2 regions of the Vibrio palustris genome follow, and region 2 is predicted to be linked to the other one. Evidence: predicted binding sites of a transcription regulator. Region 2 holds the regulator's gene; the other holds the start of a gene.
The links. Region 2 encodes PurR, which represses purine synthesis genes. Its sites were predicted from a motif close to TNANGNAAACGTTTNCNTNA; they were not measured.

Region 1 (5,491 bases), 360 kb from region 2:
GATGGCAAAAAATAAAGCGGCTCAAAAAGAAGCGGTTGATGATTTGAATTCTGATTTATTGGATGAATTAGGCATTTAATTTCCAACACTCTCTGGCTGCTTGACCATCAAGCGGCCTGATGCTCTTTATATTTTTGTCTAAAAACGGTAAAATACCGCACTTTTCCGACCGCCTAAGAATCGTTTTTAGCAAGCCTATGGATAAACAAAAAGCACTTAAAAGAATCGCCAAATGTCTTGAATTGGGTAATTCTGCCAATGTAAACGAAGCTGCGAATGCCATTAAAATGGCGCATAGCTTGATGTTAAAGTATGGATTGGATAAAGATGACATCGAATTTATTAGAATGGGTAAGACCCAATCGACGCATCTGTTACCGACCAACATATCATCTAGTATTTTGCGTATCATTCGCGGTATTAATACCAAGTTTGGCGTAGAAGCGGTACTGCTCAACCATAAAGGGTTGAAACGTTGTGAATTTATTGGAGAAGCCGATCGTGCAATTTTTGCAGCGTTTGCGTTTGATATTGTTTATCGTGAATTGAATGAGCAAACTGGACAATTTCGTAATAGCTTTTCAGGTTCAGGAACCTCAACCAACGAAGTGACGCGTCGTGTTAACTCGTTTATTTCTGGCTGGATTGAAGGAGCGCTGGAGAAGCTGCCTGAAATAACACCAGACGAAGAATCGGCGAATAAAATCAACAACTATATTGATAAAGAGTTCGAAAATATCGATCGTGAAACATTTAAAAAACAAATGAGCGAAGCGATTAAAAACCTGACTGATGATTATGAAGTCGGCTTGAAAAAAGGCCGCCGTTTATCGGTAAATCGTGCCGTTGATGGCGCACAAAAACCAAAAATGCTCAAACGTCATACTTCTTCATAAAAAAACGCCATTGTTCCCCTAACATTATGGCATTACGTAGTAAGACCCTCTATCCTTATTAGCTCTGTGGCGTAATTTTCGCCACTCTAGCTTTACATCGATAATTAAGTCTCTTTTTCAGGAAGAAACCATGGTGAATCCGTGCTGAAACCTTTCATCATCGTCAGTGTATTATTGTCTTTTTCAGTATATGCTACTGATATTTCAATACTTAAAAGTCAAGCGCAAGCGAATAATGTGCAAGCCCAATATGCGCTGGCATTAGCGTATCAACAAGGCGATAACACCACAAAAGATTTGACTCAAGCGCTGGTTTGGTTTGAAAAAGCCGCCCAACAAGGCGATACCAACGCCATGCAGCAAGTAGTGAATGCTTACGAAAAGGGAAAGGGGACCGACAAAAACCCACAGCAAGTGCGCTATTGGCTAACCCTATTGGCGTTAAAAGGGGCAACACACGCACCGTTACAATTGGGGGACTACTACGCCAGTCTTAAAACCGAACGCCTACCGGCGAGTGCTTTCGCTGAACTTTGGTATAAAATTGCTAGCATTCACGATCCGCAAGCCGAAGAAAAGTACACTCACATTCTCCAAGAAAAATTCAATCAGCAACGTGCTCGCCAAGTCGCTTCCATCAATCAACTCGAGCAAGCAGTATCGCAATCTCCCTCATCAGCTGAGCCTGAGACGATCTCACCAGAACCTCAACCACAAGCAAACTCTGGCTACGTTTCGAATAGCAACTTATTGATGGCACTATTCATCGTATTTTTAATGGTATTACTTTGGTTAACTCGTATTAAACGTTTAAAAAAACAAGGGTTAAACCAACAAGCCAAACAACGTCAATACGAGCAAGACCAGCAACTGCTATTACAATCAAAAACGATTAAACAACAAAAACAGCAGTTGAAACGTTTATTCAATCAATTACAACAGTTACAAAAAAGTCATAAAGTGCTGCAACAACAAGCACACGTTCCCTCAACGCCACCAGAACCAACCAATCAAACGATGTCGGTAGCGTGCGCTTTACTCGGTTACACACCAGACACCTTACCTGATAATAAAACCATCAAGGTGCGTTATAAGCAACTGTGTAAAATTTATCATCCCGATATGAAAGGCAGTGATGATGAGATGAAACGTCTTAATAAGGCGGTCAAATACGTACTGGCACAGCGTCGTTAAGTCTTTAACTACGTTTAATCACTCCCCTTATCTTCTATATATACCTGATAGCAATGGCAACGTTTTGTTCCTGGAACTGTCACGCCGACCTCTCTTATCCCCTCTCATTCTTACCAATGTACTTTCACCTTTATGATCAAAAAACCAACAAAAAATACTTGATCATGGCAACGAAACACACTACTGTTTATACATACAGTATGTATAGGGAAACAGTATTATGCTTTATTCAAATGACGCAACAACCGATTTTTTTCAACCTCGTTTTGGCACGTCTAAGCGCTCATCCGTTCACGTATCATCAATGATGCAACGTTTAGCGCAACTATCTAACCAACGCCAATGGATTTTATTTACCGGAGAGTGCCCACGTCCTCAAGTGAGTGAACTGAGTACGTATCAAGTCGACTTCCATAAAGTCATTCATATGAAACCTTCACAACGTCATAATGAAGTCGACATTGTACTGCAAGCCATTCGTCGTGGCACAGCCAGCGCTATCGTCGCGTCACACCGTATTCCGGCTCACCTACGCCAATCATTAATTACCACAGGTCAGCAACATCATTGTGAAGTATTTTTTGTCGCTCAACATCCCTCCGTGCTTCATTAAGGCCATACCCCGGACAACTAACGTCAGTCACTATGATGGTAATAAACCAGAGTTATAAAACGTATTGGGTATGACGAACATATAACAACGCGTGAATGGCTCGAATTGATTGAAATAGACACAAAGAAAGCAAACGTTTGCTTTTTCTCTGGAAGCCTTATGTGATTCTGGTATCATGAGCGTATTAAACCTCGAATTACCTTAGTAATCGATAGTTTCGATTTTACCGTATTACACAAGATAGGAATGTCTTAATGAGCCTTGCTGATCAAGTTCTTGCCGTCAATGACGACCTCCCGATTCGTACTAACCATCCTGTACACAGCGGTAAAGTTCGCTCTGTATACTGGTTAACAGAAGAAGACAGCCAACGTCTTATTCAAGAAAAAGGCTACGATATTGCGCCAACTTCTCCGCTTGCTATCATGGTCATCAGCGATCGAATTTCAGCATTTGATTGTGTTTGGCATGCCGAAGGTGGGCTAAATGGTGTTCCAGGTAAAGGTGCCGCATTAAATGCCATTTCAAATCATTGGTTTGAACTTTTCAAACAAAATGGTTTGGCTGATAGCCATATCGTTGATATCCCTCACCCATTTGTTTGGATTGTCCAACAGGCGAAACCTGTAAAAGTGGAAGCGATTTGTCGTCAATACATTACGGGCTCAATGTGGCGTGCCTATGAAAAAGGTGAGCGCTTATTCTGCGGTATCGAGCTACCGGATGGTTTACAAAAAGATTCACGTTTGGATGATATTTTAATTACACCTTCAACTAAAGGTATTTTGCGCGGCATTCCTGGCGTACCAGAAGCCGATGATGTCAATATTACCCGCCATGACCTCGATGCGAACTACCAAGCATTTAACTTTACACAAGCAAGCGACATTGATGTGTACGAAACACTGCTAAAACAAGGTTTTCATGTTATTAGTGAAGCGCTTGCTAACATTGATCAGTTATTTGTCGATACCAAATTTGAATTTGGTTACGTCACGGACGCCCAAGGCGTAGAAAAGCTGATTTATATGGATGAAGTGGGAACGCCAGATTCCTCACGTATATGGGATGGACAGGCTTATACACGAGGCGAAATAATTGAAAACTCTAAAGAAGGCTTTCGTCAGTTTTTATTAAATTATTTCCCAGATCCCGATATTCTACTGAATAAAGAGCGTATGAAAGAACGCGAGGCTTTGGCACGCGATAACGCACTTCCTCATGATGCTTTGATGGATATTTCTCGCACTTATACAGGGATCGCTGAAAAAATCATCGGTAAGCCAGTCCCTCTCAGCACCAATCCTAAGCAAGAAATCATCGACATTTTAGATAAACAATACCAGCTAATCGCACGCTAGTAGTCACTCATCACCGGTATGTTAATGGGTGTGTCGTCAAACAAATAGAAAGAGACACGTTGTGTCTCTTTCATCACATTAAATCAACGTCATATTTTGTGCGAGCGATTCGCCAAACACTCGTCGCGCTAAAACATGCAGATACCTTATTTTACTTATCTGTAGCATAGCGCTACTCGCTGCTACCTCGTTGATGACACGTTTCCTTGCATCACTCTATACAGCAATACCATCTATTCAATAGACCTATTGGCACGACAAGAAAACGCTTGGCTATATAATATAGGGACTACCTAACCCCAACGACACAATGCATGTTTTTCTACTACCGTTACACTCGTGATTTTCTTACAAGCAACACATAGAGAGCTCTATCCTTCATCAAAACCGTGAATATGACGATAGTTCAAAGAGTTTATAAAAAGTTGTGACCAAGAAATTTGCCTTAATTACCTGAAAAGTGTTTAATTATTACAATGAATCAATATTGAGTTTTATCCATGGCAACCATTAAAGATGTGGCAAAAATGTCCGGTGTCTCTGTTGCCACCGTTTCACGTGTTATTAATAAATCACCGAAAGCGAGCAGCGCATCGATTGAAGCGGTAACGAAAGCTATGCAAGAGCTCGGTTACCGACCTAACGCAACCGCTAGGGCTTTAGTTAGTCAAAGCACACAAACAATGGGCGTATTAGTCGCTGATGTGTCTGACCCTTTTTTTGGAACACTCATCAAAGCGATAGATACGGTTGCCCATCAGCATGGTAAGCATGTGCTTATCGGCAATGGCTATCACTCAGCCGAGGGCGAAAGACAAGCATTAGAGCTTCTTATCAACAACCGTTGTGATGCTATCGTCGTGCACGCCAAAGCCTTATCCGATGATGAGCTTACGGCTTTTGCTAAAGAAGCCAAAGGCATGGTCGTCATCAATCGTCACATTCCAGCGATTGCGGAACGATGCGTATCTCTTGATAATGTCCAAGGTGCATATTTAGCGACCGAGTATTTAATTCGTCACGGACACAAAAATATCGCCTGCATCGCTTCTAATCATAATATTGAAGATGTCGACAAACGTATTAATGGTTATCGCCAAGCCTTAAAAGAGCATGGGTTGGTTTTATCAGAAGATTACATCAGTTATGGTACGCCGAGCTTAGAAGGTGGCGAAGACGCAATGACCAATCTACTCAACCGCGCTTTACCGATCACAGGAGTGGTCAGTTATAACGATTATATGGCAGCAGGTGCCCTTTCTACGTTGGATGAAAATGATATTGATGTGCCAAAACATATTTCTATTGTTGGGTTTGACGATGGGTTAATCGCTCGCTATGTAAAACCCCGTTTAACCACCGTTCGTTATCCTATCCAAGTGATGGCCGAACGTGCTGCGCACATCGCCTTAACACTCGCCGATGAT
Region 2 (5,491 bases):
GGCAGACAGATCACACAGTGTCACTTTGTGACCCAAGTGGGCAAGTTTTTGAGATAACTGTGCTAATCCGCCACCAGCATCTAAGATATTTAAAGGCTTGTCATTAGAAGTAAAATGCGTTAACAATTGCACTATATCTTCCCAAACAATGACTTGACGTATTTCACCTTTGTCAGAACCATAGATATTTTTTGCGAATTTGTGGGCAATATCGTCGAAATTGCGATCTCTAGTCACGGCTGCTTGCGTTATGATAACTAATCGTGCTGTTATTCTGTCATAGGAATGGCAGGAATAAAGAGGCTTTTATCCTTTTTTAACGCCAAGTGCTGCTTTTTCGGGCTATTTATATATGTTTGAGCTGAAAAAAATTATTTCGTCCCTATTTATGCCGCTTCCAGCGTTGCTGATCATCGGATTTTTAGGTTTATCATTGATTATGTTTACCGCGAAACGTAAGAGTGGCTGTGTGATTGTCCTCTTTTCTTTGCTCGGTATTTTTTTGGTGTCTTTTCAACCCGTATCGTCACGCTTGTTAATGCCTTTGGAACGTCAATATAAAGGTTTTTTACCCGTTGATGAGAGTATTGATTACATCATGGTGCTAGGCAGCGGGCATGTCGTCGATGACCAACTACCGCCGACATCAGAATTAAGCCGAACGGCATTGATGCGTTTAACCGAAGGCATTCGTATTTTCCGCATGTATCCTGGTTCCAAATTGATCTTGTCTGGGTATTCTGGTGGGAGTGAGTTCAGCCATGCCAGAATGTTGGCACAAGTTGCACTTGGATTGGGTGTGCCTAAATCCGATATCATTTTACTGGAAACCGCCAAAGATACATGGGAAGAAGCTCGCCAAGCCGCGGCTTTTGTCCAACAAAAGAAAATGGTGTTAGTCACATCGGCATCGCACATGCACCGGGCATTGCAAGAGTTCCACGCCGCAGGACTTCAACCACTGCCAGCTCCAACCAATTACTTAGCACAAAAGAATATTCGTCAGCCATGGGAAAAATACGCCCCCAAAGCACGATATTTAGAGCAAAGTGAGCGTTTTTGGTATGAAACCATGGGGAGTGTATGGCATGATTTTCGGGATTGGCTGCTCAACACCACACCAGAACCGTTACCGGCAGCATCGCCAGAAACATCCACCGCCGAAGATATGCCCGATCCAATAACCAAGCCTCAACGTTAATGGACACGTTAACGCGCCACGCCCCATCGATAAGTGACTTTTCTATGGGGCGTGAGTTTATCAGGACTCTGTTCACAGCCTGCTAACAACCATGATAGCAAGGAATGAGGGAATGAATAACTGACCCTTAGGTGCCAGCAAACATATATCCCTCACCATGTATGGTCACAATGATTTGTGGGGTTTTCGGATCACATTCCATTTTCGAACGTAACCGCCGTATTAATACATCAATCGTTCGGTCATTTGGCGTATCAACACGATGGCTAATCATGTTTAAAATGGCCTCTCTAGTGAGAACTTGATGGGGATTCGATGCTAACGCGACTAACAACTCATATTCCGCCTTAGTTAACTTGATCGGTTCACCATGCTGGCTTAACGAGCGACGTTGAATATCAAAAAACCAATCACCAAATTGGATTTGTTGGCAATCGACATGCTGAGTTAAAGGAGCATGCTCACGTGAACGAGACACTCTCCACATTAAATTTTTCACTCGAACCAAAAGTTCTCTCAGCTCAAATGGCTTAGCAATATAATCATCTGCGCCCATTTCTAAGCCAATAATTTTGTCAATGTTATCTTCTCGACCGTTTAATAGAATGATCCCCATATCGGATCGACTGCGTAGCTCTCTTGTAATCATTAAGCTATCACCAGATAATAATTGTGCATCCAATAAAACCACATCAAAATCTTGTCGATCTAGGTGTTCACGCATTTCTATACCGGTCTCAGCCGACAGCACGTCGTATCCTTCCTGTTGGAAGTAATCGACCAAAATAAGCCGCGTCTCTTGCTCACTTTCTACAACTAATAACGGATAATTCATAAGCGCTACTGATTTCCGGTTCTATACACACTGATTTCATTCTATTCATAGTCCGTAATAATTCTAGCGTTACGCTTTAAAACCTTATCCTTTATTGATTCAAAACAATCTAATCCTCGGTTTTCATCCAATAGCGACCATAAAGACGCCAAACCGAGGAGGGTTGCGTGGCAACTCACTACGGCCAAGAGTCGCTTCTTTTTATCCGCTTAACCCACTAACGAAAAGATCGTGGACATGGAGTACATATAACAAATATGAATTTTTCATTGCGGCGCTGCAGAGAGCAGTCTAGAATCACAGCTAGTTTGAAAATAAAAATTATCCAATCAAGCCGCTCTTAGTTAGCGGTTTTTTTAATACATATCGGCTTATTTAAAAGCACCCACTGTTGGCTGAGTTCAGTATCTGACCCTTCCTAGCCAGCAGCAGTAATAGGACAAAACCAATGGCGACAATCAAAGATGTAGCCCGCCTCGCTGGCGTCTCGACGACAACCGTATCTCATGTAATTAATAAAACACGCTTTGTGGCTGAAACGACCCAAGAGCGTGTGTTAGGCGCTGTAAAACAACTGAACTACGCACCGAGTGCCGTTGCAAGAAGTTTGAAATGCAATACCACCCGTACTATTGGTATGTTAGTGACCCAATCTACCAACCAATTCTTTTCTGAAGTCATTGATGGAGTGGAAAGCTACTGTTACCGCCAAGGCTATACGCTCATTTTGTGTAACACTGGTGGCATCTATGAAAAGCAGCGTGATTATGTACGTATGCTCGCGGAAAAACGCGTCGATGGTATGTTAGTGATGTGTTCTGACATGACGCCCGAACTCATGGAAATGCTCGACGCCCACTCAGATATCCCTAAAGTGATCATGGACTGGGGATTAGAAGATTCTCAAGCCGATAACATTTTGGACAATTCAGAAGAAGGTGGTTACATTGCAACTAAACACCTCATCGACAATGGCCATACCGACATTGCGTGTTTGAGTGGACAATTTTCGAAAGTGGCTTGCCAAGAACGTATCCGTGGCTTTCGCCGCGCAATGCAAGAAGCCAAATTAACGGTCAACGAAGATTGGATTTTAGAAGGCAACTTTGAATGTGACACTGCCGTCCTTGCCGCAGATAAGTTGTTAGCGATGGATGAGCTACCAACCGCAGTATTTTGCTTCAATGATACTATGGCACTGGGCTTAATGAGCCGCTTACAACAAAAAGGCTGCAGTGTGCCTGATGATATCTCAATTGTAGGCTATGATAATATTGAGCTCTCAGAGTATTTCTCTCCCCCGCTGACGACAATCCATCAGCCTAAACGTCGTGTCGGGAAAAACGCGTTTGAAATTCTTCTAGAGCGAATCAAAAACAAACAGCATGATCGTCGTACATTTGAAATGCACCCAGAATTGATCACCCGTGACACTGTAAAGAAATTGTAAATTGATATTCATTAACATTAGTGTCATTATGGATGTTGGTACATATAATAGATAGCAATTTACACAAAGACTTTCGCGTAGAATTATTAGGGAACTTGATGAACAATTCTGGTTCCCTTGCTGTAAGTTCTTAATAATTATATTAAACCCAGATGTCACGCACAGGGCAAACCAATCGAAAGGTTGGGACGCAAAGCCTCCGGCCTTAGCTTGATGACAGTATCTGTCATCTAAAAGGTAGCGGGGTTACCGATGAAATATGTACAATGCAAGTTTACGTTACACTGACAAAACATATGCATTGTATTGCTATACTCTCGGACCTGATTTTGGTGGCGTATCTCAATTACACCGAGACTAAAGGCATGGATAAACCTATATTAAAAAACTCAATGCGTCTGTTTGAATCTCTAGGACGCGTAAAATCTCGCTCAATGTTCGGCGGATTTGGTATTTTTGTTGATGACACAATGTTTGCATTGGTCGTTCAAGATAAATTACACATCCGCGCAGACGATCATTGCGCAGAGATTTATCGATCGAAAGGCTTGGAACCCTATATTTATAAAAAACGTGGTTTCCCAGTTATCACTAAATATTTTGCTCTTCCTGAAGATTATTGGGACAATCCCAATGATATTTTGCAAGAAGCTAAGCAAGCATTGCTTGTGGCGAAGAAAGAGCGTGAATCTCAAGCGAAGGCAAAACCAACGCGGCTTAAAGATTTACCTAACTTACGATTAGCAACCGAGCGTATGCTGCGTAAAGCGGGGATCGAGTCCGTTGAAATGCTCCATGAAAAAGGCGCATTAGAAGCTTACAAAGCCATTCAAGATACCCATACGACCACCGTCAGTATTGAATTGCTGTGGGCTCTAGAAGGCGCAATCGAAGGCCAACATTGGTCTGTGATACCGCAAAATCGCCGTGATGAACTCATGCAACGCTTGTAATTTATTTAGTTTAAAAAGCACTCTATTGAGTGCTTTTTTATTGCCTGTCACTTTTTAAATCCCCCTCACCTATTATACTGAAACAGCAAGTAATAGGAGTTCATAATGAAGATCTACATCACCCATAATCCCGCCGAAGCTCATATCGTCTGTGGACTACTACAATCAGAGAATATTGCTTGTGAAGTCAGAGGTGAACAGTGGTTTGGACTGCGTGGTGAAATACCAATGGATGAGCACTCTATGCCATACATTTGGCTCTTCCATACTTTTCAGGCTGACGATGCCAGCGCGATCATTGCAACATTTCAGAGCGCTTCAACAGAGACTGTCTTTCCGAGCTGGATTTGTCATCAATGCCAAGAAACCAATGAAGGGCACTTTGCCGTTTGTTGGCAATGTGGCAGCGCCCTGGTGGAAAATGCTTAGCTTGTGACACGCGACTCACGCACACGGGTAATATGCTGATGGATAAATTCAATCGAGTGATGATTGAACCTTTGCGGGCTCTCAATATTACATACGTGACCACAATCACTGAGCTCAACAAGCTCACTCATTGGCTGTTGCTGAGCCCATCGTTTTACGGGTTCTAAAAATAAATAGTCTTTGTCGCCCATAAGGTAAAGCGTTGGAATCCTCGGCATACACGAGCGGTATGTGGTCATCATTGGATTGACATACCGGGTTAAGTGGAACCAGCGTTTAAATTCACTTTGGCACAACTTTTTTGCTTCTCGAATAAATAACCAGCGCGATTCACGCTGTCTTGCCGTCGGCATCACGATATACGCAAATAAACGATAAAGCAGCATGTAAGGGACTAGGTTTTTAAACCAGTCACCTAGGCTAATTAAACATCGTGTACGGCAATCAAACGATAATATTGCCCCGCCCAGCACCATGCTTTTGATACGGTGCGGATGATACTGGGCCATTGTGTGTCCGATCAAAGTACCCAAAGACATCGCGACAATATGTGCTTGGGTGATATTCAGTCGGTCCATCACGTCGATCACATCTCCCGACACGCCACGAAACGTGTAAGACTC

Region 1: OCU30_RS07080 (phosphoribosylaminoimidazolesuccinocarboxamide synthase) is a predicted target of PurR. The motif match lies at 2,829-2,848, and genes of this name have one in related genera.

Annotation. Positions count from the first base shown of each region.
Region 1 is NZ_AP024887.1:1,492,386-1,497,876, forward strand. Features, by position in the region: gene OCU30_RS07060 (DUF3334 family protein) at 1-79, shown strand, start outside; gene OCU30_RS07065 (DUF2786 domain-containing protein) at 198-896, shown strand; gene OCU30_RS07070 (J domain-containing protein) at 1,038-2,090, shown strand; gene OCU30_RS07075 (hypothetical protein) at 2,311-2,703, shown strand; gene OCU30_RS07080 (phosphoribosylaminoimidazolesuccinocarboxamide synthase) at 2,958-4,064, shown strand; gene OCU30_RS07085 (substrate-binding domain-containing protein) at 4,565-5,491, shown strand, end outside.
Region 2 is NZ_AP024887.1:1,136,232-1,141,722, reverse strand. Features, by position in the region: gene cmoM (tRNA uridine 5-oxyacetic acid(34) methyltransferase CmoM) at 1-237, opposite strand, end outside; gene elyC (envelope biogenesis factor ElyC) at 353-1,201, shown strand; gene torR (two-component system response regulator TorR) at 1,329-2,036, opposite strand; gene purR (HTH-type transcriptional repressor PurR) at 2,485-3,486, shown strand; cyclic di-GMP riboswitch class I at 3,642-3,740, shown strand; gene OCU30_RS05515 (TfoX/Sxy family DNA transformation protein) at 3,852-4,439, shown strand; gene OCU30_RS05510 (putative signal transducing protein) at 4,545-4,868, shown strand; gene OCU30_RS05505 (alpha/beta fold hydrolase) at 4,865-5,491, opposite strand, start outside.